DNA from 3 places in the Citrobacter amalonaticus genome. Region 2 is predicted to be linked to each of the others. Evidence: riboswitches for the same ligand, from Rfam matches in the RefSeq annotation. Region 2 holds a riboswitch; each other region holds the start of a gene.
The links. Region 2 has a riboswitch for cobalamin ahead of AL479_RS22430 (ABC transporter substrate-binding protein). Riboswitches for the same ligand answer to the same signal wherever they lie in the genome.

Region 1 (10,333 bases), 1.8 Mb from region 2:
GGAAGATCGACGCATATTCGCAGCCAATCACCCCGGCACCATAAATAATCACATGGCGCGGTTCGTGGTGCAGGCTGAGGATCGAATCACTGTCATAAATGCGCGGGTGCGAGAAATCCACGTCTGCCGGATGATAAGGGCGCGATCCGCAGGCAATGACAAATTTCTCTGCCGTCAGGGTTTCAACCGTACCGTCATGACATTCCAGCGCCAGCGTGTGTTCGTCAACAAAATGGGCGTTGCCCTGCAAGATCTCGCAGTGGTTACGCTCATAAAAACCCTGCCGCATCCGTGTTTGCTGATTAATCACGTTGTCGGCATGGTTGAGAATATCGGCGAATGAGGAACGAAGCAGGCGGGAATGATCGCTGTAAAGGGGGTTCTGATTGAATTCGATAATACGACTGACTGCGTGGCGGAGCGCTTTCGACGGGATGGTGCCCCAGTGGGTGCAACCGCCGCCAACGTTATGATAACGCTCGATAACGGCAACGCGAGCTCCTTGCTTAACCAGACCCATTGCAGCGCCTTCGCCGCCGGGGCCGGAACCTATTACTATGGCATCGTAATCGTAGGAATGTGGCATGGTAAGGCTTACCTGTTCTTATACATAAAAGCAACAGAATAGTAACATCATTGCCGGGATAACCCAATTATCGTTGTGCTTTTTTGCGAAGCTGAAGCACAAACTGCGCGTAAACAATCATTCACAAAGCGGAACAAGCAGATTAACTTTGAACTCTGGTATAGTGCCAGACAAGACATTTGGAAGGATTCAGACATCGTGATGGGCGTTAGAGCGCAGCAAAAAGAAAAAACCCGGCGTTCGCTGGTAGAAGCCGCATTTAGTCAACTGAGCGCGGAGCGTAGCTTCGCCAGTCTCAGTTTGCGTGAAGTCGCACGTGAAGCGGGCATTGCGCCAACCTCCTTTTATCGTCATTTCCGTGATGTTGATGAGCTCGGCCTGACCATGGTCGATGAAAGCGGTCTGATGTTGCGTCAGTTGATGCGCCAGGCGCGTCAGCGTATCGCCAAGGGCGGGAGTGTGATCCGCACCTCGGTCTCCACATTTATGGAGTTCATCGGTAACAACCCTAACGCCTTCCGTTTATTATTGCGTGAACGTTCTGGCACCTCAGCGGCGTTCCGTGCCGCCGTTGCGCGAGAAATTCAGCACTTCATCGCGGAACTTGCGGACTATCTGGAAATCGAAAACCATATGCCGCGTGCGTTTACTGAAGCGCAAGCCGAAGCGATGGTGACGATTGTCTTCAGCGCAGGCGCCGAGGCGCTGGACGTGGGCGCGGAACAGCGTCGTCAGTTAGAAGAGCGACTGGTACTGCAACTGCGCATGATTTCGAAAGGTGCGTATTACTGGTATCGCCGTGAACAAGAGAAGATGCCCCTTATTCCGGGTAACGTGAAGGAAGAGTAATGAAACAGTCAGTTCAGGATAAAGGTACGCTGTTGCTGGCGCTGGTCGCTGGCTTGTCAATCAATGGCACATTCGCGGCGCTGTTTAGCTCCATCGTGCCGTTCTCTGTATTCCCGATTATCTCGCTGGTGCTGACGGTGTATTGTCTGCATCAACGTTATCAGAATCGCACCATGCCTGTGGGGTTGCCGGGCCTGTCTGCCGCCTGCTTTATTCTCGGCGTTCTGCTTTACAGCACCGTGGTGCGCGCGGAGTATCCGGATATCGGCTCCAACTTCTTCCCGGCCGTGTTGTCGGTCATTCTGGTCTTCTGGATCGGCGTGAAAATGCGTAATCGCAAGCAGGAAGTGTCGGAATAAAAACGGTCGATGTCCAGGCCGGATAAGGCATTTATGCCGCTATCCGGCGCTGCTTTGCCTGATGGCGCTGCGCTTATCAGGCCTGCAACGTATCACTTCGCCGTCAACAACACCCCGCACTCCATGTGGTGCGTATACGGGAACTGATCAAACAGCGCCAGACGTGACACGTTATGCGTCTGGCTTAATGTTTCCAGGTTCTTGCACAGCGTCTCCGGATTACAGGAGATATACAGAATGCGCGGATACGCCTGCACCATTTTCTCCGTCTCGCTGTCCAGACCGCTGCGGGGCGGATCGACAAAAATCGTTTCGCACTGATAGCTTTTCAGATCGATACCCTGCAAGCGGTTAAACTCGCGCACGCCGTTCATTGCCTGAGTAAACTCTTCCGCCGCCATGCGGATAATCTGCACGTTATCAATCTGATTCGCCGCAATGTTGTATTGCGCGGCGGCAACGGACGGCTTGGCGATTTCGGTCGCCAGTACGCGATCAAAGTTGCGCGCCAGCGCGAGCGAAAAGTTGCCATTCCCGCAGTACAGTTCGAGCAGATCGCCTTTCGATGCGCGGGTGGCATCCAGCGCCCACTCCAGCATCTGAATGTTCATTGCCGCATTCGGCTGTGTAAAGCTGTTCTCTACCTGGCGATAGATCATCTCTTTGCCCGCGACCGGCAAGCGTTCATCGATGTAATCCTGGTCCAGCGCGATTTTGGTTTTCGTTGCGCGGCCAATCAGATGTACGTTCAGGTTTTGCGCACGCAGAGCATCGCGCAACGCTTCGGCGGCTTCACGCCACTCGTCGTCCAGTTTTTTATGATACAGCAGCGAAACCACCGCCTGATTGCTCATGGTGGTGAGGTAATCAATCTGGAACAGCTTATGGCGCAGCACGCGGTTGTCGCGCACGCCTGCGATCATCGCGGTCATCAACTGGTTGATCAGTTCACTCGCCGCCGGGAAGCTGTCGACGCGGATTCGGCTTTTGCTCTGCTGATCAAAAATGATGTGATACAGGTCGTCACCATCGTGCCAGATGCGGAACTCCGCACGCATACGGTAGTGACTGACCGGTGAGCGAAACACTTCCGGAACCAGGTCAGAAAAGGGAGCCATCATACTCTGCAAGCGCACCACTTTCTCGGCGAGCTGCGCATCATACTGTTCTGTCGGAAGGTGTTCGGGGGTCATGATGTATCCTGAAAAATATAAGTACGCTGGGATTGTAGGGATTGCTCAACAGATGTCCAGACATTGATGACTTCCAATTTTTAACAAACGCGCTGGACAGTAAGATGTTACAAACTGTAGCATCCGTGTGCCGGTCCTGTGAGTTAATAGGGAATCCAGTGTAAATCTGGAGCTGACGCGCAGCGGTAAGGAAAGGTGAAATGAGAGCGTAAGCAGACACTGCCTTCGGGTGGGAAGTCTTCATTTCTATTATCCCTGACGGGGATAACCCTCCAAGCCCGAAGACCTGCCGGCTTACGTCGCAACTGGTTTTCATCATCGCGTACTATCGGTGGGACCTGCGGCATCCTTCTTATATTGTGGATGCTTTACAATGATTAAAAAAACATCGCTGCTGACGGCGCTCTCCGTCACGGCTTTTTCGGGTTGGGCACAGGATGCCACCCCTGACACGCTTGTCGTGACGGCAAATCGTTTTCAACAACCTGTTAATACCGTTCTGGCCCCTACTGATATCGTCACCCGCGAGGATATCGAACGCTGGCAGTCCCGAACCGTTCTGGATGTCATGCGCCGCCTGCCAGGCGTGGATGTCGCTCAGAATGGCGGCATGGGGCAAAGCTCTTCTCTGTTTGTGCGGGGTACCGAAGCGAAACACGTTCTGGTGTTAGTCGACGGTATTCCGGTCGCCCGTCCGGGCATTTCGAATAACTCCGATATTGACCAGATTCCGGTTTCGCTGGTACAGCGCATCGAGTATATCCGCGGTCCGCGTTCAGCGATTTATGGCTCTGGCGCGATTGGCGGCGTGGTGAACATCATCACCATGACGGGTGAGGAGCGTTCGCAGATTAATGCTGGCGTGGGGTCAAAAGGTTATCAGCAATATGACGGTACGTACCGCCAGCGTTTTGGCGATACCGTGGTAACCGCGGCCGGGGCTTATCAGACCACCAAAGGTTTCGATGTTCAGCCGCGTTCCAGCTACAGCGGCGATGGCGATCGCGATGGCTATCGCAATAAACTGTTCTGGGGAGGCGTTGAGCACAAATTTAACGACCAATTCGATGGTTACTTCCGTGGCTACGGCTATGCCAGTAATGCTGATTATGATCAGGGAAGCTGGGGTTATGACGGCGGAAACGACGAGCACCAGAATTACACCCAGTCGTGGGATACGGGGTTGCGCTTCAATTCTGGTATCTACTCGTCGCAGCTGGTCGCCAATTACCAGCGTATAAAGGACTATAACTACAGCAGCCTGAACGGGCGCTATGCGACAGGTTATAGCCTTGATGATATGGAACAGCGCTACGTCCAGTGGGGCAACAACGTTATTGTCGGACACGGCGCTGTCAGTGCTGGCGTCGACTGGAAACAAGAAAAGCTGATGTCCTTTGGCGAGTATGGGACAGACAACTATAAGCGTGATAACACGGGCCTCTATCTGACCGGGCAACAGCAGATTGATAGCGTGACGCTGGAAGCGTCGGGCCGTGAAGACCATGACGACCAGTTCGGCTGGCACGGTACCTGGCAAACGGCGGCGGGATGGCAGTTTGTTGATGACTATAAGGTGACGCTTTCCTATGGTACGGGCTTCCTTGCGCCTTCACTGGGGCAACAGTTTGGTGCGGAGCGTTTTGGTATCGCCTCTAACCCAAACCTGAAGCCGGAAGAGTCGAAGCAGTGGGAAGCCGGGTTAGAAGGGCTGACCGGTCCGCTTGACTGGCGTCTGTCGACCTATCGCTACAAAATTCAGAACCTGATCGACTACAACAACAATACCTACTTCAACGTTAAATCCGCGACCATCAAAGGTCTGGAATGGACGGGGAACCTGACGACCGGGCCGGTCGATCATCGCTTAACGTTGCAGTATGTTGATCCGCGTGATGATGAAACCGATCAGCAGCTTTATCGTCGTGCGAAACAGCAGGTGAAGTACGAGCTGAGCGGACAGGTTTACGATCTGGGCTGGGATGTGACCTATCAGTATATTGGCGAGCGTTACGATTACGACTACGACAATTCCCGTAAGGTGAAAATGGGCGGGCTGAGCGTGTGGGACATCGGACTTTCATATCCAGTCACCTCACATCTCACAGTTCGTGGTAAAATAGCCAACCTGTTCGATAAAGATTACGAGACAGTTTATGGCTACCAAACTGCAGGACGGGAATACACCTTGTCTGGCAGCTACACCTTCTGATCCACGTCCCACCGTGCTGGTATTTGATTCCGGCGTCGGTGGGTTGTCGGTCTATGATGAGATTCGGCACCTCCTGCCGGATCTCCACTATATCTACGCTTTCGATAACGTGGCTTTTCCTTACGGGGAGAAGAGTGAGGCGTTTATCGTTGAGCGCGTTGTTGAGATCGTGACGGCGGTACAACAGCATTATCCTCTCTCCCTGGCGGTTATCGCCTGTAACACGGCCAGTACGGTCTCTCTTCCTGCCTTGCGTGAGAAGTTTGCTTTCCCGGTCGTGGGCGTGGTGCCAGCGATAAAACCGGCGGCGCGTCTGACGGCGAATGGCATTGTCGGGTTACTGGCAACGCGCGGGACGGTGAAACGTCCTTATACGCATGAGCTAATTGCGCGCTTTGCGAATGAGTGCCAGATAGCCATGCTGGGGTCTGCAGAGCTGGTGGAACTGGCGGAAGCGAAGTTGCACGGCGAGCCCGTGCCGCTGGAAGAGCTGCAACGGATCCTGCGCCCGTGGCTGCGGATGCCGGAACCGCCTGATACCGTGGTGCTTGGCTGTACCCACTTTCCCCTGTTGCAGGAAGAACTCTTACAGGTTCTGCCTGAAGGAACGCGACTGGTCGATTCCGGGGCGGCCATTGCGCGACGTACCGCCTGGCTATTAGAACATGAAGCGCCGGATGCGAAATCAGCAGATGCCAACATTGCCTATTGCATGGCGATGACGCCAGAAACTGAGCAATTGTTGCCCGTTTTGCAGCGCTATGGCTTTGAATCGCTCGAAAAACTGGCGGTTTAACGCTGTTTTGGGCAAATATTACGCACTCGGAAAATTATTTTAAATTTCCCCTTGTCAGCCCGAAATAACTCCCTATAATGCGCCTCCACTGACACGGAACAACGGCACGCAAGCCGCCGGGTCAGCGGGGTTCTCCGGTGAAAACCAGTGATGAACACCGACAGAGAAAAGCAAAAATAAATGCTTGACTCTGAATGAGGAAAACGTAATATACGGGACCTCGCGACAGAGCGCTAAAGCGCGTCGCAACTGCTCTTTAACAATTTATCAGACAATCTGTGTGGGCACTCAGAGTGATATGGATTCTTAACGTCCTCGGACGAAAAATGAATACCAAGTCTCAAAGAGTGAACACGTAATTCATTACGACATTTAATTCTAAGAGCATCAAACTTAAATTGAAGAGTTTGATCATGGCTCAGATTGAACGCTGGCGGCAGGCCTAACACATGCAAGTCGAACGGTAACAGGAAGCAGCTTGCTGCTTCGCTGACGAGTGGCGGACGGGTGAGTAATGTCTGGGAAACTGCCCGATGGAGGGGGATAACTACTGGAAACGGTAGCTAATACCGCATAATGTCGCAAGACCAAAGAGGGGGACCTTCGGGCCTCTTGCCATCGGATGTGCCCAGATGGGATTAGCTTGTTGGTGAGGTAACGGCTCACCAAGGCGACGATCCCTAGCTGGTCTGAGAGGATGACCAGCCACACTGGAACTGAGACACGGTCCAGACTCCTACGGGAGGCAGCAGTGGGGAATATTGCACAATGGGCGCAAGCCTGATGCAGCCATGCCGCGTGTATGAAGAAGGCCTTCGGGTTGTAAAGTACTTTCAGCGGGGAGGAAGGGGTTAAGGTTAATAACCTTAGCCATTGACGTTACCCGCAGAAGAAGCACCGGCTAACTCCGTGCCAGCAGCCGCGGTAATACGGAGGGTGCAAGCGTTAATCGGAATTACTGGGCGTAAAGCGCACGCAGGCGGTCTGTCAAGTCGGATGTGAAATCCCCGGGCTCAACCTGGGAACTGCATTCGAAACTGGCAGGCTTGAGTCTCGTAGAGGGGGGTAGAATTCCAGGTGTAGCGGTGAAATGCGTAGAGATCTGGAGGAATACCGGTGGCGAAGGCGGCCCCCTGGACGAAGACTGACGCTCAGGTGCGAAAGCGTGGGGAGCAAACAGGATTAGATACCCTGGTAGTCCACGCCGTAAACGATGTCTATTTGGAGGTTGTTCCCTTGAGGAGTGGCTTCCGGAGCTAACGCGTTAAATAGACCGCCTGGGGAGTACGGCCGCAAGGTTAAAACTCAAATGAATTGACGGGGGCCCGCACAAGCGGTGGAGCATGTGGTTTAATTCGATGCAACGCGAAGAACCTTACCTGGTCTTGACATCCACAGAAGTTTTCAGAGATGAGAATGTGCCTTCGGGAACTGTGAGACAGGTGCTGCATGGCTGTCGTCAGCTCGTGTTGTGAAATGTTGGGTTAAGTCCCGCAACGAGCGCAACCCTTATCCTTTGTTGCCAGCGGTTAGGCCGGGAACTCAAAGGAGACTGCCAGTGATAAACTGGAGGAAGGTGGGGATGACGTCAAGTCATCATGGCCCTTACGACCAGGGCTACACACGTGCTACAATGGCATATACAAAGAGAAGCGACCTCGCGAGAGCAAGCGGACCTCATAAAGTATGTCGTAGTCCGGATTGGAGTCTGCAACTCGACTCCATGAAGTCGGAATCGCTAGTAATCGTGGATCAGAATGCCACGGTGAATACGTTCCCGGGCCTTGTACACACCGCCCGTCACACCATGGGAGTGGGTTGCAAAAGAAGTAGGTAGCTTAACCTTCGGGAGGGCGCTTACCACTTTGTGATTCATGACTGGGGTGAAGTCGTAACAAGGTAACCGTAGGGGAACCTGCGGTTGGATCACCTCCTTACCTTAAAGAACCTGCCTTTGTAGTGCCCACACAGATTGTCTGATGAAAAACGAGCAGTAAAACCTCTACAGGCTTGTAGCTCAGGTGGTTAGAGCGCACCCCTGATAAGGGTGAGGTCGGTGGTTCAAGTCCACTCAGGCCTACCAAATTCGCTCCCGTGCTTTGTTGTGGCAAAGCTCGCATACTTCAGTATGCTTCGCTTCACCACGCCGCGCCCGGCAACGAATTGGGGATGAGGTTTAACTACACTGTATGGGGCTATAGCTCAGCTGGGAGAGCGCCTGCTTTGCACGCAGGAGGTCTGCGGTTCGATCCCGCATAGCTCCACCATACTGTAGAACGTTATCAAGAAAACTTCAGAGTGAACCTGAAAAGGTGCACTGCGAAGTTTTGCTCTTTAAAAATCTGGATCAAGCTGAAAATTGAAACGACACACCGTTAATGGTGTGTTCGAGTCTCTCAAATTTTCGCAATCAGAAGTGAAACATCTTCGGGTTGTGAGGTTAAGCGACTAAGCGTACACGGTGGATGCCCTGGCAGTCAGAGGCGATGAAGGACGTGCTAATCTGCGAAAAGCGCCGGTAAGGTGATATGAACCGTTATAGTCGGCGATGTCCGAATGGGGAAACCCAGTGCAATTCGTTGCACTATCGTTAACTGAATACATAGGTTAACGAGGCGAACCGGGGGAACTGAAACATCTAAGTACCCCGAGGAAAAGAAATCAACCGAGATTCCCCCAGTAGCGGCGAGCGAACGGGGAGCAGCCCAGAGCCTGAATCAGCATGTGTGGTAGTGGAACGGTCTGGAAAGACCGGCGATACAGGGTGACAGCCCCGTACACAAAACCGCATGTGTTGTGAGCTCGATGAGTAGGGCGGGACACGTGGTATCCTGTCTGAATATGGGGGGACCATCCTCCAAGGCTAAATACTCCTGACTGACCGATAGTGAACCAGTACCGTGAGGGAAAGGCGAAAAGAACCCCGGCGAGGGGAGTGAAAAAGAACCTGAAACCGTGTACGTACAAGCAGTGGGAGCCTCTTTATGGGGTGACTGCGTACCTTTTGTATAATGGGTCAGCGACTTATATTCTGTAGCAAGGTTAACCGAATAGGGGAGCCGAAGGGAAACCGAGTCTTAACTGGGCGTTAAGTTGCAGGGTATAGACCCGAAACCCGGTGATCTAGCCATGGGCAGGTTGAAGGTTGGGTAACACTAACTGGAGGACCGAACCGACTAATGTTGAAAAATTAGCGGATGACTTGTGGCTGGGGGTGAAAGGCCAATCAAACCGGGAGATAGCTGGTTCTCCCCGAAAGCTATTTAGGTAGCGCCTCGTGAATTCATCTCCGGGGGTAGAGCACTGTTTCGGCTAGGGGGTCATCCCGACTTACCAACCCGATGCAAACTGCGAATACCGGAGAATGTTATCACGGGAGACACACGGCGGGTGCTAACGTCCGTCGTGAAGAGGGAAACAACCCAGACCGCCAGCTAAGGTCCCAAAGTCATGGTTAAGTGGGAAACGATGTGGGAAGGCTCAGACAGCCAGGATGTTGGCTTAGAAGCAGCCATCATTTAAAGAAAGCGTAATAGCTCACTGGTCGAGTCGGCCTGCGCGGAAGATGTAACGGGGCTAAACCATGCACCGAAGCTGCGGCAGCGACACTATGTGTTGTTGGGTAGGGGAGCGTTCTGTAAGCCTGTGAAGGTGTGCTGTGAGGCATGCTGGAGGTATCAGAAGTGCGAATGCTGACATAAGTAACGATAAAGCGGGTGAAAAGCCCGCTCGCCGGAAGACCAAGGGTTCCTGTCCAACGTTAATCGGGGCAGGGTGAGTCGACCCCTAAGGCGAGGCCGAAAGGCGTAGTCGATGGGAAACAGGTTAATATTCCTGTACCAGGTGTTACTGCGAAGGGGGGACGGAGAAGGCTATGTTGGCCGGGCGACGGTTGTCCCGGTTTAAGCGTGTAGGTGTGTGTTCCAGGTAAATCCGGTTCACTTTAACACTGAGGCGTGATGACGAGGCACTACGGTGCTGAAGCAACAAATGCCCTGCTTCCAGGAAAAGCCTCTAAGCATCAGGTAACATCAGATCGTACCCCAAACCGACACAGGTGGTCAGGTAGAGAATACCAAGGCGCTTGAGAGAACTCGGGTGAAGGAACTAGGCAAAATGGTGCCGTAACTTCGGGAGAAGGCACGCTGATAGGTAGGTGAAGCGACTTGCTCGTGGAGCTGAAATCAGTCGAAGATACCAGCTGGCTGCAACTGTTTATTAAAAACACAGCACTGTGCAAACACGAAAGTGGACGTATACGGTGTGACGCCTGCCCGGTGCCGGAAGGTTAATTGATGGGGTTATCCTCGCGGAGAAGCTCTTGATCGAAGCCCCGGT
Region 2 (10,333 bases):
CTTCGTCAATCGCGTCGTCAATTAACTTCTGTTCTGAAACAGGCGGTTTGCCTAACACAAAGCCGACAACTTTATTTTTATCGCCCGGATGACCGATTCCGACACGTAAGCGATGAAAGTTAGGGTTATTGCCGAGCTTGCTGATAATGTCTTTCAGCCCGTTGTGTCCGCCATGACCTCCGCCGAGTTTAAATTTTGCCACGCCGGGGGGAAGATCCAGTTCATCGTGGGCCACTAAAATTTCGTCGGGATTGATGCGATAAAAACTCGCCATTGCGCCGACCGCTTTGCCGCTCAGATTCATAAACGTGGTGGGAACTAATAAACGGACATCTTCACCTTCCAGACTGACTCTGGAAGTGTAGCCAAAGAATTTCGGCTCTTCGCGCAAAGGGGCTCGCAACCGCTCTGCCAGTAAATCGACGTACCATGCGCCCGCATTATGTCGGGTGGCTGCATATTCAGCGCCGGGGTTCGCCAGGCCGACAATCAGTTTAATCGTCACGTTTTCTATCCTGAGTGTTTCAATAACTGGCGCGTAGTTTACTGTCTGTCGCCCCGCTTGACAAAGAACCGTGTCACTTCTCCCGGAAACTGAATAATTGCCTGTCTTGATTATTGGAAAGTCAAGGTGTTCAGGGGCTTATTTGTAAAGTTTTGTTGAATAATGAGTTGTAATTGTGATCGCAGGCTCACTACCAAAGCGGTGTGTTGTCTATACTTTACACATAAGGATTAGGGATATTCCCTGAAGCAACCCAAAAGTTCCGGAGGTGACACATGAAACGCAAAAACGCTTCGTTACTCGGTAATGTGCTCATGGGTTTAGGGTTAGTGGTTATGGTGGTTGGCGTGGGTTACTCCATTTTAAACCAGTTGCCGCAATTTAACCTGCCACAATTTTTCGCGCATGGTGCCGTGCTCAGTATCTTCGTCGGTGCCATTTTGTGGCTGGCGGGTGCCCGTGTAGGCGGACATGAGCAAGTCAGCGACCGCTACTGGTGGGTGCGCCACTACGACAAACGTTGCCGCCGTAACGACAATCGTCGTCACAGTTAACGTTTCGCCGCAAGATAATGACCAGCCAGCATCAGGCTGACTGGTCACAGATTGTGATTTCTTTCTCGCGTTTAATGCTGTGCGCGTCTTTTCATTCGTCGCATCATCCATAATAATGCCAGCATAATGGCGAGATACCCCATGACGTACATTCCCTGATGTTTTCTCGCCGTCAGGTCGGGATCGGCCACCCAGGCCAGAAAGGCGGTGACATCCCGTGCGTATTGTTCTTCTGTTTGCGCGACCTGCGATTCTGAATGCCATTCGATTTCGCCATCCGCCAGCGGTTTTGGCATGTTAATCACCCCACCCGGATAGTAACGATTCGCCTTCAGTTCCGGGTCATCGGGCAGATAACCGGTTAAGAGCGCGAAGAGGTAATCCGCTCCTTGCTCAGTGTAGGGAATAAACGCGTCCAGCAGAAATTGCGGAAAGCCGCGATCGTAGGTACGGGCGCGAACGATATAACTCAAATCCACGGGCAGGGCGCCGTTATTCAGGTATCTCGCCTCCTGGTCATTGAGATAAGGCGAAATAAAGCTGTCGTTCAGGGTGCCGTCCCGCTCGCCGGGTTGGCCGTCATCCTGAATAATCGGAAAGACATAGCCGCTGGCGAGGTTTTTTGCGTCTTCTGGCGTCAGTTCCGGGCCGCCGGGTTTGGTCAGCGTGCGAAACGTCAGGTATTTCATGCCATGACAGGCACGACACTTCTCTTCATAGACCTGCAAACCGCGCCGCAGTTGCGCCTTATCATATTCTCCGGAGAGACCGCTGAAGCTCCACGCCTGGCGAGTGGGAACCGGTTCTTGCGCGAATGTAGGGCCTGTCGTGCAAAATGCCACCCACAGCATGCCATATCTGAGTAATTGTCTCATCATTTCAGTCCTGCTTTTCCAGAAAACGACGACAGGGCAGCACCAGTAAAAACCAGGCGAAATAGCCGATTGTCGACAGTTGCGAGACCGCGCGGATCCATCCCTCTTCATTACGAATGCCTTCCGTCAGATCGGGGCCAACCAGTGCTTTTGATCCCAGCCATCCCAGAAAACAGACATTCAGCACCCACAGGCAGAAACCCCATTTCACCCATTTGTTGTAGTGGCGAAAACGCGCGCGGGAGGTATCCAGCCACGGGAGAAAATAGAAGATCAGCACTGCGCCGCACATCGCCGCCAGCCCGACGAGTTCGTTCGGGAAGCAGCGCAGAATGGAAAAGAAGGGGAGAAAGTACCACTCCGGGGCAACAATCGCCGGAGTCACCGTGGGATCTGCCGGGATGAAGTTATCCGCGCTGCTCAGATAATGAGGCGCGAAAAATAAAAACCAGGTGAACAGCATCAGGAATAACGTGATTTTAATGGCATCTGAATCCGTGATTCGGTAATCGAAGAGCAGACTACGGGACGCTTTCTCGCTGAAGGTCCGTTTCATCGCGTGAGCAAAGGCCGACTGTACCGTACGGACGTGGAAAATCGTCATCACCACGACCGCAAAGGGAAGAATAAAGTGCAGGACGTAAAAACGCCCCAGCGTGGGGGTGCCAGGCGCATAGCCACCCACCAGGAAGGTATACAACTTGTCACCCACCACCGGGATGGCGCGGGCGAAACTGGTGATCACCGTCGCGGCCCAGTAGCTCTTTTGCCCCCAAATCAGGCTGTAGCCGAGAAACGCGGTGATCATCAGCAGCACGTACAACGTGACGCTAATCATCCACATCGGCACATACGGTCTGCGGTAGACGCTGTAATACATGCCACGGAAAATATGCAGATAGCAGGCGAAGAAAAACAGCGATGCGCCGATGGTGTGCATACTGCGCAGCAATTCTCCGTGACTCACTGCGCGCATGATGTGGACGATGGAATCAAACGCCAGCGATGTCGTCGGGACGTAAAACATCGCCAGCACGATGCCGGTCAGTATCTGTATTCCAAGCATCACCAGCAGGATCGCACCGACGGCAAACAGCCATACACCGGCGATGGAGCGCGGGAAAGGAATGCGCCAGCGGATCATCTTACACGTCCTTAGCGCCAATACGCACGGTCAGACCATCAGGATGAAAGGCAAACTCTGGAACGGCCAGATTGGCGGTTGCGGGGCCGCGAGTGACCCGTCCGGAAGTATCAAACTCCGAACCGTGACACGGACAAATCCAGCCCTGTCCACCGGGTCTGGTATTGGGTACGCAGCCGGCGTGCGGACAATACCCCTGAACAACCAGCCACTGCGGATAGTCAGACGCGACCCGTTCGCTGTCCGCCTGCGGATCGATAAGCGCGCGGTGGTCAGCCTTGCGGGCCGCGACGATCTCTTCCGGCGTGCGATGATGGATGAGGATCAGCTTTCCTTGCCAGATGCGTCTGATAGTTTGCCCCGCGGCGATCCCCGCCAGCGAGACGTCTATCGGTTCATTTTCCCCGCGCGTTGTTTCGTCCGGGCCTAATGCGGAAATTAACGGCCAGACGGCGGCGGTCACTCCCGCTGCGCCGACAAATTTTGTCAATTTGCACAGGCAGTTGCGTCGTTGTTGCTGAATGTCCTTATCCGGCTGTTTGTTCTCCACCACCACAGCGCTCTCCCTTACTGTTTATCAATGCGCGAATAGATGTCCTGGAAGCGTTTATCGGCGATCCCGGGTGCCGTAAACGCGCGATAACTGTCCGGCAGAGTGGCGTCGCCGACTTTAATCAGCATGACCATCCCTTGCGCATAATGTGGGGTGCATTTAATGCCGTAGAAGCCCGCGTTGTCATACTTCACTGCGATCTCCTCATCGATTTTGCCGATAAATCCTGGGTAGCCCGCAGGCGACAGTTCAGCAATTGAGGCCGCGTTATGACTCTTATGCTTGCGGATAAATTTCACCGTATCGCCAGGTTGAATCTCCAGGTAGTCCGGCTCATAGACCATGGGGCCTGCTGAACCGCGATTCTTCATCAGTACTTCGTGGGTTTGCGCGAAGGCAGAGGCGGTGAGGGCCAGCAAACACAATACGTTCAGGCTCTTTTTGAGATAGTTCATGGGGTCTTCCTTAGGCTTCTTCAGGTCTTTGATAACGAATAAAACAGTTCGCACCATGGGGATCGCGCTCGACGATAGCGTCAATGCCAAACCAGGCGCGGAGATTCTCGCGGGTGAAAATGGCGCAGGGACGGCCCTGCATTTCCAGACGACCGGCGTTCATCACGATGATGCGATCGCAGAACATGGCAGCATGATTGAGATCGTGGAGAGCGGCGACAACCGTCAGTTTTTCGCGTTTCACCAGGCTGAGAAGGCCAATCTGATGTTGAATGTCGAGGTGATTCGTGGGTTCGTCCATCAGCAGCAGTTGTGGCTGCTGAGCGAGCGCGCGGGCAATATGCAGGCGTTGTTTTTCGCCGCCGGAAAAGGTGTGCCAGCAACGATGGCGAAGATGCTGAAGATCGACTTTCTCCAGCATGGTCTGGACGATATTGTCATCGTTGTCCGACCACGGATTCAGCAGGCTCAGCCACGGGGTTCGTCCCAGCGAGACGGCCTGTAGCGCGGTCAGGCGCTCACTGGTTTCTGCCTGCTGCTCAACCAGCGCGACTTGCTGCGCCAGTTGACGGCGTGAATAGCGATGCAGCGCTTTTTGCTGCAACAGGATGTGACCGGCGGTGGGCTTCAGTAGACCGGCCAGCAACGAAATCAGCGACGTTTTCCCGGAGCCATTGGGGCCGATAATGCCGACAAACTCCCCCGGCGCCACGCGGAGTGAAACGTCATTGACAATCACTTTGCCTTTCACCTGCCAGTGCAGACATTCCGCCTGAATCATCGCGTCGCAGGCGGCAACCGGAGTCGGTACAGGATTAACGGTCATTTGGTCGGGTTTCCTCTGATCAGGATGATGGAAAACGCGGGCGCGCCGACCAGAGCCGTAATGACGCCGATGGGCAGAACTTGTCCGGGGAGAAGCGTGCGGGAGATGACATCGGCGACGATCAGGAAAATGGCGCCGATCAGCGCGCTGACAGGCAGCAGACGATGGTGCTGATTGCCTACCAGCAGACGGGCGGCGTGAGGGATCACCAGTCCCACAAAGCCAATTGCGCCGACGATGGAGACCATAATGGCCGTCATACCGGTTACGGCGGCAATCAGCACGCCACGAGTGCGTTTTACCGGAATCCCCAGTGAGGCGGCGGACTCCGCGCCAAAAGAGAAGGCATCCAGATGACGGGCATAACAGAAACATATCGCAACGCCAACTAACGCGGTGGGGATTGCCAGTACCACATCGGGCCAGCGGACGCCGCTCAGATTCCCGAGCAACCAGAACATAATGCCGCGTGCCTGTTCCGCGTTGGCAGAGCGGGTGATGATCAGTGAGGTCAGCGCATTGAATAACTGGGAGCTGGCAATCCCGGCGAGAATGATTTGCGTCGTAACCCCACCGCCTTGCCTGCCGCCTGCCGCTACCGCCAGAAGGGCCACAAACAAAAAGGCGGTCAGGGCACCGACAAATGCGCCGAACGACATGCTGATCATCCCGGCACCCAGTCCGGTCAGCGCAACCAACACCGCACCGGTTGAGGCGCCTGCGGAAATGCCCAGCAGATACGGCTCGGCAAGCGCATTGCGCAGTAACGACTGTAAAACCACGCCCGACACGGCCAGGCAGGCGCCACAACTGGCGGAGACCAGCGCACGGGTCAGGCGATAGTTCCAGACAATCCCGGCATCCAGTGCATCAACCGGATAATGGGTGTCAAACAGATGATTTGCCAGCGTGTTGAGTACGTGCTGCCAGGGAATAAACGTCTCGCCAATGGCGATCCCTGCCAGCAGGACGCCGCACATCAGCACGCTAACCCAGAGGGCGTGGGCGCAAACATTGACCGCTAACCGACTGACGGCGTGACGCGTCCTGCGTAAATCGCTCATAGTGACCTGCGTTTCGGAGTGCATAAAACGCGCCGGACCCGTCGGGATCTGGCGCGAAACGAGGATTAATGCGCGGCCTGAGGATGCGCTAAACCGTACTCAACCAGGGCGTCAGCCAGTTTCTCAACACCGTCGATCGTTCTGATTCCGGCATTCATAGTCTGTACATCAATCACCGGTAAATGATCGGCTTTAACGGCGGGGATCAGTTGGGTGACCGGGTCGGATTTCAAATATTCCATTTTCACCTGCCAGTCATCGGCCGGGAAACGCCGGCGACTCATTTCCCCCAGCACAATCACTGTCGGCTGGGCTTTGGCGATGGTTTCCCAACCGACCGTTGGCCATTCTTCGGCGGAATCAATGACGTTTTTGATACCCAGGGTCTGCGCAATCCAGGCGGCAGGTCCTAATTTCCCGGCGACGTAGGGATCCAGTTGCAGGTCGGCGCTGGAGAACCAGAAAACGGCGGAGACGTTGTTGTCCATCCCGGCGATTTTGTTTTTCGCTGCCGTTTCACGTGCTTTGAGGCTGGCAATCAGTTCGTTGCCCTTATCCTGAACGTCGAAGATCGTCGCTAAGTCGGCCACTTCCTGATAGACCATTGCGATATCAAACATGCCTTTGCGCACGCCGTCACCGCCATCTTCGTTATCTTTCGCGCAGTCTGCCGGTGCGGTATAGACCGGGACCTTCAGTTCGCTGAACTGTTCATAAGAGGCCACCGTGCCCGCAGGACCGATCTGCCATTCGAACTGGCTGGCGACCAGATCTGGTTTTTTGGCAATGATGCCTTCGAAGCTGGGGATGTTCTGGGCAATAACTGCAATCTTGTCATTTGCCGCCTTATACGCGTCGGGAACAGGCCCGAACCACAGCGATGTGCCTACCACTCGATCGGCCAGGCCCAGCGCATACAGGATCTCAGTGCTGTTTTGTCCTACGGTGGCCACACGTTTTGGCGCTGCGTTAAACGTGATATCCCGACCACAGTTTTTTATCGTCAATGGATATTCCGTTTTGGCTGCATGAGAAAGACCTGAGGTGAGAAACAGCGCGGTACCAGCAACAACCAGAAGCATTTTTTTATAAGGTACAGAGGTAACATTAGCGTGCATTATTATCATCCCGTTCATGCCAGAATCTGAACGTCTGGTCATGGATTATATCGTTCCATATATCGGGAGAGTTCATGACGATAGATGACAGGACATCGTGAAATTTACGCATGACGTTATGAAAATAAAGAAAGTCAGCAGTTCAGTCAGAAATCTGATTCACTCTTTCACGGTGGCTTATATCAAATAAATCATCACATGGACCATCCCGTCCACTCAATGGGGCATAAATTTGACAGCAGGTCTCCTGACTCACGGTAATCAGAATATCGGCCTTCCCATAAAGATTCGCTTTACAGTGACCTGCAACAAAATATGCTGCACGAGGATATTCTGCATCCGCCTACAGTTGCGGGGGCAGTCATGGCATGGGATTGTAATAATCCGCACCATGTTCCTATTCATTACAATGTTGGTGTAATGAAATGCTGTCGGAAAAGACTGTATCGGCATTTGTTAACAAGATCAATCGCAAGGGGAAAGAAGGGTTTGTTTGAGATAAATAATGTCTATTTATTAAATATCAATGAGTTATGTTTTATCTGGTAATAAAATTCTGGATAACGAAACGTCATAGTGAAAAGCTAAATGAGAATTGATTGACGTTGATCAAGTAATATTCTTATTCATGCTAATTTATGTGATCTCTCCATATGCACTAATTGCCAGTCATCGTGCATATCCATTACAACCTGAAAATGATTACGTCGCCAGAATGAATAACCTCCCGGTAAAAAATGGTGGGTATGTAAGTATAATAAGTTGTACTGCTGTTGCTCGCAGAATGTTTCAGCAAAAGCGAGTAACTGACCCCCAATACCTTTTCTGCGATAACGTTTGTCCACATAGCAGCGACAAATTTCTGCCGTTTCTGTCAAAATATAGCGTCCGCGAAGTTCGGTAATGCGGTCGTCATATTGGCAGACGGCCAGGGTAGCAATGAGTTCATGCTTTTCGCTCCAGGCACACAGCAATACATTCCGCTGCTGTTGAATATACTGCTGTTGCAGGTTAAAAACATCCTGTCCGGCATCAGGGACTGGCCTGTCCGCCGCAAAGAACTCGTTCAGATGTTGAATCAGAAATAACTGAACCGCCGGAATATCTTCTCCGGTCATTTCACGTAGCGTAAATGAAATCACGAGTTGTCACTCTTATTCGCAGGAACAGAAAGCAGATAATAACAACACGGGAGGGGAAAAACAGGGGGCAGAGCGGAAAATGTTACCGGCCTGTACAGGAACAGACCGGTAATCGCAAAAAGATTATAAATCAGCCAGCGCCGCGTCGCGGTTCGGGAAGAAGGCCAGACGACCCGGAATCGGTTTAATACCAGCGCGCGCCATCGTGCGCAGCGGCTGGAACTCGAGGTTACTTACGCGCAGCTCGCAGCCTTCTGGCAATCTTTTCACAAAGCGCTGGAAGGCATCGAGACCGCCAGCGTCCAGCACCGGTACCGCGTCCCATTTCAGTACGACAATGCGCTTGCCTTCGATGCGCGACTCCAGATCGGTAAACAATCCTTCCGCGGCCGCAAAGAACAGCGGGCCGATCACGCGCAGCACCAGCACATCTTCGGGTACTTCGACGTTCACCGCTGCCAGTCGCGTCATGCGCGCGATACGGCGCATAAACAGTAACGAGGCCAGCACAATCCCGACGCTGATGGCAATGACCATGTCAAACAGCACCGTCAGCGACATACACATCATCATCACAATGATGTCGTCTTTGGGCGCATGACGCAGCAAATCCACAACTTTGTGCGCTTCGCTCATGTTCCAGGCCACCATCAGCAGCAGGGCCGCCATCGCCGACAACGGCAGCCATGAAAGCAACGGCGCCAGCGCCAGCAGCGCCATGATCACCAGCAGCGCGTGGATCACCGCGGAAATGGGGGACGTTGCGCCAGCGCGGACGTTTGCTGCCGAACGGGCAATTGCCGCCGTTGCGGTAATCCCACCAAAGAAGGGGGCGACAATATTACCGAGTCCCTGGCCAATCAGTTCGCTGTTGGCTTTGTGTTTCGTGCCGGTCATCCCGTCGAGCACCACGGCGCAGAGCAGGGACTCGATCGCCCCCAGCATGGCCATTGAGAATGCCGCCGGAAGCAGGGCGCGCAGGGAATCCCAGCTCAATGTGAAGTCAGAATCCGGTAGATTCCACGGCAGCACCAGTTGCGGCAGCAGTTGCGGGATCCCGTTGCCCTGTGAGCCGTCGGCGAGAATATAGTGGAACTGAGAACCAATGGTGGCAACGTGGCCGCCCAGCAGGTTGATGATCCCCATGACGGCACAGCCGGCGAGCAGGGCGGGCAGGTGACCTGGCAGGCGAATGCCCAGACGCGGCCACATCATCAGCGTACCCAGCGTGACCACCCCGATGGCGGCATCGCCCAGGTTAATGGTCGGCAGAGCCATGAAGAGCGCGCCGACTTTTTGCAGATAGTGTTCCGGGACGTGGGCCATCTGCAGACCGAGGAAATCTTTGATTTGCATGGTACCAATGGTGATACCAATCCCTGAGGTAAAACCTAAGGTAACCGAGACCGGGATGTACTCAATCAGGCGGCCAAAGCGGGCCAGGCCAAAGAGGATCAGGAAGACCCCGGACATCAGCGTCGCGACAAGCAGGCCTGCCAGCCCAAATTGTTGCGAAACGGGATAGAGGATCACCACAAACGCGGCGGTCGGGCCTGAAACGCTAAAACGCGAGCCCCCGGTTAAGGCAATAACAATCCCGGCCACAGCGGAGGTATAAAGTCCGTACTGCGGCGCGACACCGCTCCCGATAGCCAGCGCCATCGCCAGCGGGATAGCAATAATCCCGACGGTGATCCCGGCAATCACATCACGGGTAAACCGTGAGGCGGTATATTTTTCCTTCCAGCAAGCGTCGATGAGGGCGCGGAAAGGCATCACATGTGAGGAAAAAATTCTGTTCACAATAATGTTTCATCCATGAGCGCATCATCTGTCAACTCAATGAAATGGCGGGTTGGCAGGTGAAGGAGGCATAAGTCATACAAATAAAGGTTACAGATAAAAAAACCCGCCGCAGCGGGTCTTTGAGCCGGGTTCGATTAATGCTCGAACATAGCAGAAATTGATTCTTCGTTGCTGATACGACGAATCGCTTCGGCCAGCATACCCGACAGGGTCAACGTACGCACGTTCGGCAGTGCTTTGATTTCGTCGGTCAGCGGAATGGTATCGCAGACAACAACTTCATCAATCACA
Region 3 (10,333 bases), 280 kb from region 2:
AGACGCTTCCGACGCCGACCGTCTGGCGAACAAACGGCGAAGCCGGAAAGTGATGTTCATGCTCACGCAGCGCGTCAGCGGTAAAGGTTTCAAACGGCACGCGCCAGCAGGAGGCAAGCTGGATCAGCCCCTCTTCATCTTTCTTGAGCGACACGCTACCGATGGCTTTCAGCGCCAGCGGATCAAAGCGCTGCGCTTCAAGCTGACGCGCCAGCAGCGCTGCCAGTAGTGGGAACGGCGTATCGCGACGACAGCCAATGCCAGCGACCACCCGCTGCGGCACCAGTTTCCAGTGTTGAACCGGAATATCCGGCAATTCGTTACGTAACGTGACGCACACCAGCGCATCCAGTTCAGGCAGTTGCTGGAGATCGGTAACGGTAATGAACCCACGGCGATCGCAGTGGCGGACGTCTTCATCCAGTTCTTCATCCCACCACAGCCCCACGCGCTGGTTGCTCACCAGCATCTGATTCACCACTTTTACCGCTGCGCGAAAGTCGGTCATACGGGCGTTGAGCTGAAACGCGAGGGTGTCCAGCGCCGCCATCTCATTGACGTCAGTGGCAGTGGTAATCACCGGATCGGCACCCAGCATGCCGGCAAGATAACGGGTCAGCGCGTTCGCGCCGCCCGCATGGCCGGAAAGCAGGCTGATCACGTGCTGGCCGCGCTCGTCGATCACCACCACCGCCGGATCGCTGAACTTGTCATTCACCAGCGGGGCCAGCACGCGCACCGCGATGCCGGTCGCCCCGATAAAAATCAGAGCGGAATAGTTCGAAAACGCGTCGCGCGCGGCGTGGGCGAACCCGCCGTCGAACGGTAAGAAACCGTCCTCCAGCAGTTTTTCACTGGTAAAACAGGTCAGCGGTAACATCGCTGCCAGCCGTTTCGCCAGCGTTACACCGCCGGGCGTCAGGCAAAACAGCGCGATTGATTCAGGCTTTACGGTATTCATGGCTAAAGTCCGCGGCATAGAGTCTGGAGTAGTGATACTCATCTCCGAGGAAATTCCCGACCAGGATGAGCGCCGTTTTGCGGATCCCGGCGTCGCGCACTTTATCGGCGATGTCCGCCAGCGTGCCACGCACGGTTTGACTTTCCGGCCAGGTCGCTTTGTAGATCACGGCCACCGGCGTGGTCGCCGGGTAACCGCCCTCAATCAACCGTTCCGCAACCCGGTTGATGCGCTGGACGGAGAGATAAATCGCCATTGAGGTCTGGTGGCTGGCGAAAGATTCCAGTTGTTCACGTTCCGGCACCGGCGTGCGGCCTTCGAGTCGCGTGATAATCAGGCTTTGCGAGACTTCCGGCACGGTGTACTCAACGCCCAGCTCCGCCGCCGCGCCGAGAAAAGCGCTAACGCCCGGCACCACCTGCCAGGGGATGCCGCGTTTGCTCAGCTCTTCACCCTGTTCGCGCACCGAGCCATACAGCGATACGTCGCCGGTTTGCAGGCGCACCACCGTTTTTCCGGCCTTCACGCCCTCTTCCATCAGGGTGAGGATTTGCTCAAGGTGCAGTTCCGCACTGTCGTGGCACTCCGCGCCCTCCGGGCAATACTCCAGCAGTTCGGTGTTGATCAGCGATCCGGCGTAAATCACCACCTGCGCCTGTTGCAACAACCGGTACCCCTTGAGGGTAATCAGCTCCCGGTCACCCGGACCTGCGCCGACAAACCACACACAACGGGGATCAAATGTCTCAGACATGGTGTTCTTCCTTCTGACAGGCGATGACAAAAACGGGATTGTTCGGTTTGAAATAGTGACCCGCACCCAGCGTGGTCAGCGACGAAATCTGCATTTGCAGGCAGTCCACATCCTGTATACCGCGCTGTTGCAGATGAGCCAGCGCGGTATTGAGGTTTTCCTGCAGGATGAAGGTCATCACCAGACGTCCACCGACGTGCAACTGGCGCATCGACCAGTCGATCAGCTCCGTGAGATGCCCCCCGCTGCCGCCCATAAAGACGGCATCGGCTTTCTCGGTCATCATCATCGGCGCTTCGCCAGGCAGAATATCGATATTCGCGCAGGCGAAATGCTGACGGTTTTCGTCGAGTAAACGCAGCGCCGCCGGATTGCGCTCGATAGCCGTGATGTGCAGCGACGGAAACTGTAACGCGGCTTCGATGGACACACTGCCGGTTCCGGCCCCGATATCAATCAGGTGACTGGCCCGGTGCAGTTCAAGTTTTGCGAGAGCGAGCGCACGTACCGCTTCTTTGGTCATCGGCACCTTCTCACCGCGCAGGAAAAGCTCATCTTTCATCAAGGATCACCACTGCATTCATCTCATATTCGGCATGGACCTCGCTGACGCGCAGCCAGTGGATCCGTTCGTTTTCCATCGCCAGGTTTTCGCCAATCACCATCCAGCGATCGCCCTTTCCTCGTGCAACCAGTTGCGCGGCAATTTCACGCGGCCCGCACTGACCGTCGGTGACCATTGCCACCTTGTTATGCTGTGCCAGCGTATCGAAACAGACGCTGCGCCCGTGGCTACTGGTGAGCCACATGTCATTCATGTCGATTCCCGACTGCGCGCACAGATACTGCACCGCGCTGATGCCAGGAATGATGCGTACCTGCGCAACGCCAAAATGCGCCACCATCCGCGTACCAATGCCGTAAAACAGCGGATCGCCGGAGGCCAGAACCACCACCCGCTGATCCTGATGCGCCGTAATCCACGCCAGCAGTTCGGGAATGTTGGCGCCCAGCGCAAACTGCTCGCCGCGAAAGTCCGGGAACTGCTGCAAATGGCGCTTACCGCCGACCAGTACATCGGCCTCTTCAACCGCCGCGCGCGCCGCTGGCGTCATCAGGTGCAGACCGGCTGGTCCCATCCCCACGACCGTCAGCATTGCATCTCCCGCGCGATAGCCTCGACGGAGCGGTTGCTACCCAATACCTGGTTATCAAATGAGAACATGATCGCGTCGCAGGTCGGCGGCGTTTTGGTAAAGCGCAGCATCTGCATCACACGCTGACAGATGCGTTCGGCAAGGTGGTTGTAGATGTGCTGAAAGCCGTACGCGTCGATATGCTCCATTGCCGCTTCAGTGGTGTCGCAATCGCTCACCAGCGTCAGCAACTCCAGCGGCGCGCCGAGCAGCGCCAGATGCGCCACCAGCGTTTCCATCCGCGCATCGGCTATGTGGCTGTGGGTGTGGAAGATCCCGGCGGCAATTTTGATCAGCTTTCCAGGATGACCGACGAGCACGACCTGGCGAAATCCCAGTCGCACCGCCTCTTCAATCATGTAGCCGACAAAGTTACTCATGGTGACCACAACGTTGGTGTCAATGCCCATCTGTTCGCGGACGAAACGCTCACCGTGGTTACCCGGCACCAGAACCACCCGCTCCAGTCCGGCGGCACGTTTGATTTCCAGCTCCAGCGATAACGACCGCTTCCAGCTCTCTTCGGACATGGGGGTCACGATGCCGGTGGTGCCAATAATGGAAATGCCACCCAGAATACCAAGACGCGAGTTGTATGTTTTTTGCGCCCGTTCTTCTCCTTCCGGGGCAAAAATTTCGATTTCCGCCCCGCGTACCGGGCCTATCGCCTCACGCACGGCGGATTCAATGGTATGACGCGGAGTGCGATTAATGGCCGCGCTGCCGACAGGCAGACCAATCCCCTTGCGGGTGACCGTGCCGACACCTTCGCCGCCGAGCAGGACAATTTCACCGCTGTCATTCAGCGTGACGCGGGCGAAAATCAACATTCCGTGGGTGGCGTCGACATCATCGCCGCCGTCTTTGCGGATCGCGGCAATGGCCTGCTGTCCTTCAATGTGCGGTGATTCCACGTTCAGACACAGGGTGACGCCGGACGGTGTGACAATCGATACCTGATGGATCAAATGCTGACGCAGAACCATCAGCGCGGCGACTTTTGCCGCCGCCGTGGCGCACGAACCGGTGGTGTAACCTTTGCGCAGCGCTTTACCGTTATGCCAGACGGGCGCGTCGAAAGTCTGATCGCTCATCGCGCCCCCTGCATGTGATACAGCATGGCGTTCACGATCGCCGCCGCCACGTTACTGCCGCCTTTGCGTCCGAGGGCGGCAATGGCGGGCAACTGGCTGTGCGTCAGCGCCTCTTTGGATTCCGCCGCGCCGACAAATCCCACCGGCACCCCCACCACGCCGCTTACCGCCACGTCCTTTTCCAACAGGCGAAACAGCGCAGTGGGGGCGTTGCCAAAGACAAACACTTTTTCGCACGCTTCCGTCACGGCAATATCGACAGCCGCCATTGAGCGAGTGATACCCTGCGCTTTCGCTTGCGCTACCACACGCGGATCGCTGATATAGCAGCGACACTCGCCCCCCATCTTCGCCAGCAGGGTTTTGTTGATTCCCGAAAGCGCCATGGTGGTGTCGGTATAGATAACCGTCGGGCGACTCAGCGCTGCGCAAAGCTGTTCCAGCGCATCATCCGAAAACCAGAGAATATCCAGCCAGTCGAAGTCAGCGGTGGTGTGAATCACCCGTTTGATGATGGCTTCATGTAGCGGGCTGGCAAACTGATACTCCGGGCGCGTTTCATGGATGATCTCGCCAATGATGTCAAAACTTTTGGCTTCAATCGCCTGGGGTTGCTGGATGTATTGCATTGTCATTTATCCTCAGGCCACACCCACCACCAGCCAGCGCGTCACAAGGAACAGCGCCAGAGCCAGCGTTGAGGCAACCCACATCAGTCGAATTGTTTGGGAAATGTCGTCTACAGAAATGGTGCGCTGCGCGTCGCCGATCCACGGTTTTTCAACGCGCTCGCCAAAGTAATCATTCGGGCCGCCCAGTCGAATACCCAGCGCACCGGCAACGGAAGCCTCCGCCCAGGCACAGTTCGGGCTGCTGTGGTTGTAGCGATCCCGCCACCCCACGCAGAGCGCCCGGGAGCCGTCACGGCGGCACAGCACCGCTGCCGCGCTCAGCAGCAGCCAGCTCAGTCGCGCAGGAATGTAGTTCGCGACGTCGTCCATGCGAGCGCTGACCATGCCAATCGCCCGGTATTTTTCGTGTTTATAACCCACCATGGAATCCAGGGTATTCACCGCTTTGTAGGCCATCGCCAGCGGCGCGCCGCCGATTAAGAGGAAGAACAGCGGCGCGATAATGCCGTCAACCGTATTCTCCGCTACGGTTTCCACGACCGCCCGGTTGATCTGTTCCGGCTGAAGCTGCGAGGTGTCGCGACCCACAATCCACGAGAGCTTTTCACGGCTTTGTGCAAGATTGCCTTCGCGTAGCGGACGTTCAACCTCTTGCGCCGCCGTTGCCAGACAGCGCCCCGCCAGCACGGTGAAAATCATCCAGACTTCAACGACCCAACCGAGCCACGGATGAATCAGCGTCGCCAGATGTAACACGCCCCAGGCAACCGCCCACGTTAAGCCCACAACCACCAGCCACATCACCCCACCACCGATGCGTAACGCCCGGTTACTGTTGCAGTAGCGGCGGATAAGCCGCTGCACGGCATTGATCAGATTGCCTATCCAGCGCACCGGATGTGGCCAGTCTGGCGGGTCGCCAATCACGACGTCGAGAAGCCAGGCCACGCACCATGCCAGTAGCGTCATAACGCCTCCCGCGCGGCATTCAGCCAGTGATTAAGCATTAATGGACGCTGAGCAAAGTGAACGTGCAGGTAACTGGCGAAAGTGTTGCCGATTTGCCAGCCGCCGGACCACGCCTGCACCGTCTGACCGTCACGGACTTTACGGCATGCCAGCACGGCGGGCGTTTCAGGGGAAAAATCGGAATAATGGAACTCATGACCGCGCAGCACATCGCCTTCCGCGGCCAGCAGCGTGGGCTGCAGAGCCTGCGCTTCGCAATAGCCGAAGCGGGTCAGTCGTTTACCCATTTTACTGCGACCGGGGAGGATATCGGCCATGCGATGCTCAACCCCGTCGGCATCTTCCAGCAGGCTACCGAGGTACATTAATCCGCCGCACTCGGCATAAATGGCGACGCCGCGCAGGTGCGCATCACGCAGGCTTGCCAGCATTGTGGTATTGGCCGCCAGCGCGGCCGCGTGCAGTTCCGGATAACCACCGCCCAGCCAGACCATCTGACAATCGGGTAATTCGCAATCGTGGATCGGGCTGAAGCGAACAATGTTGACGCCGGTACGCGCCAGCAGCGCCACGTTATCGGGATAATAAAAATTAAAGGCCTCATCATCAGCCATCGCCAGCGTCAGTCCTTCTCCGGCGTTGGGCGCAGGACGTTCTGGCCATTCGCCTTGCGGCAATGCCTGAAGGTGGCTTAAGGCCAGCAACCGATCGATATCCAGCGTGCTTTCCAGCCGGGCGGCGAAATCCTGCCATGATTGTTGATTAACGACAGACTCGCGCGCGGTCACCAGTCCCAGATGCCGTTCAGGTAGCGCGACACCGTCAACGCGCGAGACGTAACCCAGCACCGGCACAGCGCAGTAGTGCTCGATAGCGGTTTTCAGCAACTGGAAATGGGACTCGCTGTTGACGCGGTTAACGATAACGCCGGCAATGTTCAGCGTCGGGTCAAAATGCTGGAAGCCCATCACCGTGGCGGCAATGGAGGTAGAAACGGCTTTCCCGTCAACCAGCAGAATCACCGGACAGCCCAACTGTTTTGCCATCGCGGCGGTGCTGCAGTAGTCAGGATCAGTGCCGTAGCCGTCGTACAGTCCCATCACCCCTTCGATCACCGCCATATCCGCGTCCTGCATCTGTTCACGGAACAACGCATTAAGCACCGGCTCGGGGAGCATGAAACTATCGAGATTGCGGGAGGCGGTACCGCTGACGGCCGTATGCCAGGCGGTATCCAGATAATCAGGGCCGACTTTGCAGGGCTGGACGCGTAAACCACGTTGTTTCAACACGTTCAGCAAGCCCAGCGTCACCGTGGTTTTACCACAGCCACTACCGGTACCAGCCAGAACAAACGCGTACTGCTTTGCCGCCATGACCCTGATCCTGTTCAGGGTGGTAGGGATGTACTGACACCCAGTCTTCCGACTGTACGTATCTGAGCAACCCACTTCCCACCGAAGTTGTTGGTAGTATCCGACAGGCTGGTCTTCTGGCTTAGCGTCGTCCTCGCCCGTCCTTCCCAATCTTGCGATCAGTGGTCTTCACGGGGTTGTCAGCATCACAGCAGCGGGGGCTGCGGGGGATTTTCACCCCCTTCCCAGACACAATTGTGTCAAACCTGTCAGCTTAAATGATGAACAGAATGAATTCTCCTCATCACAACAATACTTTTTCGTTACTTATTCGTTGCGCATTTTTTATCAACAAGAAATGTCGCAATAAAACGATTCTGAATGAAATGTCATGCAAGAGAATAATGAAACCTCTTAACGATGACACTGTATCTCATCACAGAAATAAAAACTGGTGAAGTTTATTCCGCAAAGAGCGATATTTTATTGCGCTATGACAATTTATTGCTGTACTAAAAATACTTAACCATTATAAATGACCGGATTACGCGAGAATATCAAAAATCGGCAATAGCAAAATATTGCTATTTATGCCGATTCAGCCGGCAAGTTTTCATTTATTTTTTGCCGATAGGCCTGCGGCGTAACCTGATAAGTCTGACGGAACACTTTGCAAAAATAGCTGGTTTGCGAAAAACCTAAATTGCGGGCAATGCTGGCAATGCTCCAGTCACTGTGACAAAGCAGCTCTCTGGCACTGGCCATGCGCTGCTGATTGACCCATGCGTTAAAACCAATGCCCTGGTATTTTTTGAACAGTTTGCTGAAGTAGTACGGACTCAGATAAACGTGCGACGCCACATCTTCAAGGCGAAGATCGTCTGACAGGTGTGCATCAATATAGCGTAACGCCTTCTTCATTTTGCTGTCATGAGGGCTGGCGGCGCGTGCCGGGCGCGCAGGTTCAGCAGGTTGCGTGCTGTCTTTAATCACCACGAAATTGAGTTGCTTTTTGAGGCAGTTTTCAACAATGAGTTTGAGCAGATCCGCCGAGGCCATCACGCGTGAATAGTCCATTTCCGGGACATTACTGAACTCATTGAGCAGTTCAGGATCGGCCTGCCAGCGATCGTCAACCTTCATGATATCGAGCAGATCGGCACCATCATCGTTACGTAAACGCACCTGGCCGCACAGGACGAACCCAACAAGATGGCCTGCGATCACGAGAGGAATAGAGAAATCGGTAAGCCCGGCATGGCAGCGATAAATACAGGGTTGATCCGATTTTGACGCTTCCAGTCCCCCACAGCGATCGCTCATACGACACCGGGTACTGTGTTGCGGATGCTGACGCATCAGTTGGCAAAAAGGCGTGAAATTAAACAGCTCAGAAATCTCATCACCGTGAATATTGACAACCACAACAGCCAGGCTGGTCGCTTGCGCAAAATCCTGTGCGATTTTATTAATGAGTTCTGAGTTCAGGGTACTCGCAGAAATCATGATAAAATCCCTCAGTTAATCCATTGTTATAATGAAAACATAAATTTTACATTTACTTCTTATCATCCCCTATCCTTGTGTGTAAATGACAGAAAGCACAAGGGACAATAACAAAAGTCTCCCTGGGTGGGGAGACTTTTTAGTCAGTTCGTGAAAGCAGATCACGAAATAGAAATTAAAGACGTGATATTAGCCACGCGAGTCAAAATTACGCGTCCGTCTCTTCGATTTTACACGTATTACAGGGCAAATTTTTACCAATAAGGTACTTATAGATAGCCGCGCCTGCACACGCACCAATCAATGGCGCAATAATCGGCACAATAAAGTACGGGATATCACGTCCGCCGGTCATCGCAATATCTCCCCAACCTGCCATCCAGGCGAACAGTTTAGGACCAAAATCACGCGCCGGATTCATGGCAAACCCGGTTAACGGGCCTGTAGATGCACCAATTACCGCGACCAGAATACCGATCAGCAGCGGCGCCAGTGGCCCTTTAGGCACACCGTTACCATCGTCGGTCAGCGCCATAATCAGCCCCATCAGGATAGAGGTGATGACGATTTCGACCCCAGCCGCCTGCCACACGCTCAGCGCAGCCGCCGGATACGTACTGAAAATACTGGCCAGATAGAGGCTATCGACACTGCCGCGAACCATGCTGTGGGCAGTTTCATACTCAATAAATAAATTGCCGTAGAGCAGATAGGCCAGCACCGCACCGCCAAACGCCCCCGCAACCTGCGCGATGATGTAAGGCAGAACTTTACGTCCCGGGAAGCAGGCAAACATCCAGAGTGCGACCGTGATTGCCGGGTTCAGATGCGCTCCGGAAATTCCCGCCGTCAGATAAACCGCAAGCGAAATACCCAGACCCCAAATAATACAAATTTCCCAGAGACCCAGACTGGCGCCTGCGACTTTCAGTGCGCTAAGGCAGCCGATACCAAAAAACAAAAACAATCCGGTACCCAAAAACTCGGCAATGCATTGCGCTTTCAGTGAATCATTCATTGTGACACCTTCTTAGAAGCGTTCGTGTCCTTACCAGCGGACCCTTGCTGGTCGTAGAGTACAACGACACCTACTATAGGAAGAGGCCGCTGAAAATTGTTGGCAAACTGCGCATTCTGAGACCTGGAAAAATCGTTTTGTTATAGCAATTTCTTGCCATCTATTTATTCAAAGGCAGCGTGTAGAGTGCCTGAGTGTAATTAACCAGGACGATTCGTGATAGCAAAAATTGGTTATTTGAAGATTTCCCTTTTCCAATCAACGTCACAAATTGGTTTTCCCGCATAGCAAATTAAATTAACCCTGTCATCCTCTAAAATGTAAATATGGAATAGCAAAAGCCAAAATATCACATTAATAAAAATTAACAAAAACAATAAAAACAAAGAGATAAAATAAAAAACAGCAAGTTTGTCATATTCACAGCCCACTAATTTTTCACCCAGACTTTCAAGTCAGCCATTCTTTTTCCTCGCTTCTTTTTATAGTCATGAATATCGGGACAACCCAGGCGAGGTCTTTATGCAACAAGAAGCATTAGGAATGGTAGAAACCAAAGGCTTAACTGCAGCCATAGAGGCCGCAGATGCAATGGTGAAGTCAGCCAATGTCATGTTGGTCGGCTACGAAAAAATTGGCTCAGGGCTGGTAACCGTCATCGTTCGCGGTGATGTCGGTGCCGTAAAAGCGGCGACCGATGCCGGTGCTGCCGCTGCGCGCAACGTGGGAGAAGTGAAAGCCGTACACGTGATTCCACGCCCTCATACCGATGTAGAAAAAATCTTACCGAAGGGAATTAACCCATGAGTAGCAATGAACTGGTTGAACAGATCATGGCGCAGGTCATT

Region 1: linked by a shared signal. The riboswitch ahead of btuB (TonB-dependent vitamin B12 receptor BtuB) and the one ahead of AL479_RS22430 (ABC transporter substrate-binding protein) in region 2 are both predicted to bind cobalamin.
Region 3: linked by a shared signal. The riboswitch ahead of AL479_RS00160 (cobyrinate a,c-diamide synthase) and the one ahead of AL479_RS22430 (ABC transporter substrate-binding protein) in region 2 are both predicted to bind cobalamin.

What each region holds. Positions count from the first base shown of each region.
Region 1 is NZ_CP014015.2:1,564,136-1,574,468, reverse strand. Features, by position in the region: gene sthA (Si-specific NAD(P)(+) transhydrogenase) at 1-586, opposite strand, end outside; gene fabR (HTH-type transcriptional repressor FabR) at 785-1,435, shown strand; gene AL479_RS07555 (YijD family membrane protein) at 1,435-1,794, shown strand; gene trmA (tRNA (uridine(54)-C5)-methyltransferase TrmA) at 1,887-2,987, opposite strand; cobalamin riboswitch at 3,102-3,296, shown strand; gene btuB (TonB-dependent vitamin B12 receptor BtuB) at 3,361-5,199, shown strand; gene murI (glutamate racemase) at 5,144-5,995, shown strand; rRNA gene AL479_RS07535 (16S ribosomal RNA) at 6,391-7,932, shown strand; tRNA gene AL479_RS07530 (tRNA-Ile) at 8,002-8,078, shown strand; tRNA gene AL479_RS07525 (tRNA-Ala) at 8,187-8,262, shown strand; rRNA gene AL479_RS07520 (23S ribosomal RNA) at 8,434-10,333, shown strand, end outside.
Region 2 is NZ_CP014015.2:4,646,636-4,656,968, reverse strand. Features, by position in the region: gene pth (aminoacyl-tRNA hydrolase) at 1-505, opposite strand, end outside; gene ychH (stress-induced protein YchH) at 781-1,059, shown strand; gene AL479_RS22460 (cytochrome c1) at 1,131-1,934, opposite strand; gene AL479_RS22455 (cytochrome b) at 1,939-3,078, opposite strand; gene petA (ubiquinol-cytochrome c reductase iron-sulfur subunit) at 3,080-3,631, opposite strand; gene AL479_RS22445 (pseudoazurin) at 3,646-4,086, opposite strand; gene AL479_RS22440 (ABC transporter ATP-binding protein) at 4,097-4,912, opposite strand; gene AL479_RS22435 (FecCD family ABC transporter permease) at 4,909-5,976, opposite strand; gene AL479_RS22430 (ABC transporter substrate-binding protein) at 6,042-7,094, opposite strand; cobalamin riboswitch at 7,314-7,542, opposite strand; gene AL479_RS22425 (GNAT family N-acetyltransferase) at 7,721-8,212, opposite strand; gene dauA (C4-dicarboxylic acid transporter DauA) at 8,360-10,012, opposite strand; gene prs (ribose-phosphate diphosphokinase) at 10,177-10,333, opposite strand, start outside.
Region 3 is NZ_CP014015.2:20,657-30,989, forward strand. Features, by position in the region: gene cbiG (cobalt-precorrin 5A hydrolase) at 1-961, opposite strand, end outside; gene AL479_RS00130 (cobalt-precorrin-4 methyltransferase) at 942-1,715, opposite strand; gene AL479_RS00135 (decarboxylating cobalt-precorrin-6B (C(15))-methyltransferase) at 1,708-2,277, opposite strand; gene AL479_RS00140 (cobalt-precorrin-7 (C(5))-methyltransferase) at 2,267-2,872, opposite strand; gene cbiD (cobalt-precorrin-5B (C(1))-methyltransferase CbiD) at 2,866-4,005, opposite strand; gene AL479_RS00150 (cobalt-precorrin-8 methylmutase) at 4,002-4,634, opposite strand; gene cbiB (adenosylcobinamide-phosphate synthase CbiB) at 4,647-5,606, opposite strand; gene AL479_RS00160 (cobyrinate a,c-diamide synthase) at 5,603-6,982, opposite strand; cobalamin riboswitch at 7,071-7,246, opposite strand; gene pocR (transcriptional regulator PocR) at 7,550-8,467, opposite strand; gene pduF (propanediol diffusion facilitator PduF) at 8,676-9,485, opposite strand; gene pduA (propanediol utilization microcompartment protein PduA) at 10,008-10,292, shown strand; gene pduB (propanediol utilization microcompartment protein PduB) at 10,289-10,333, shown strand, end outside.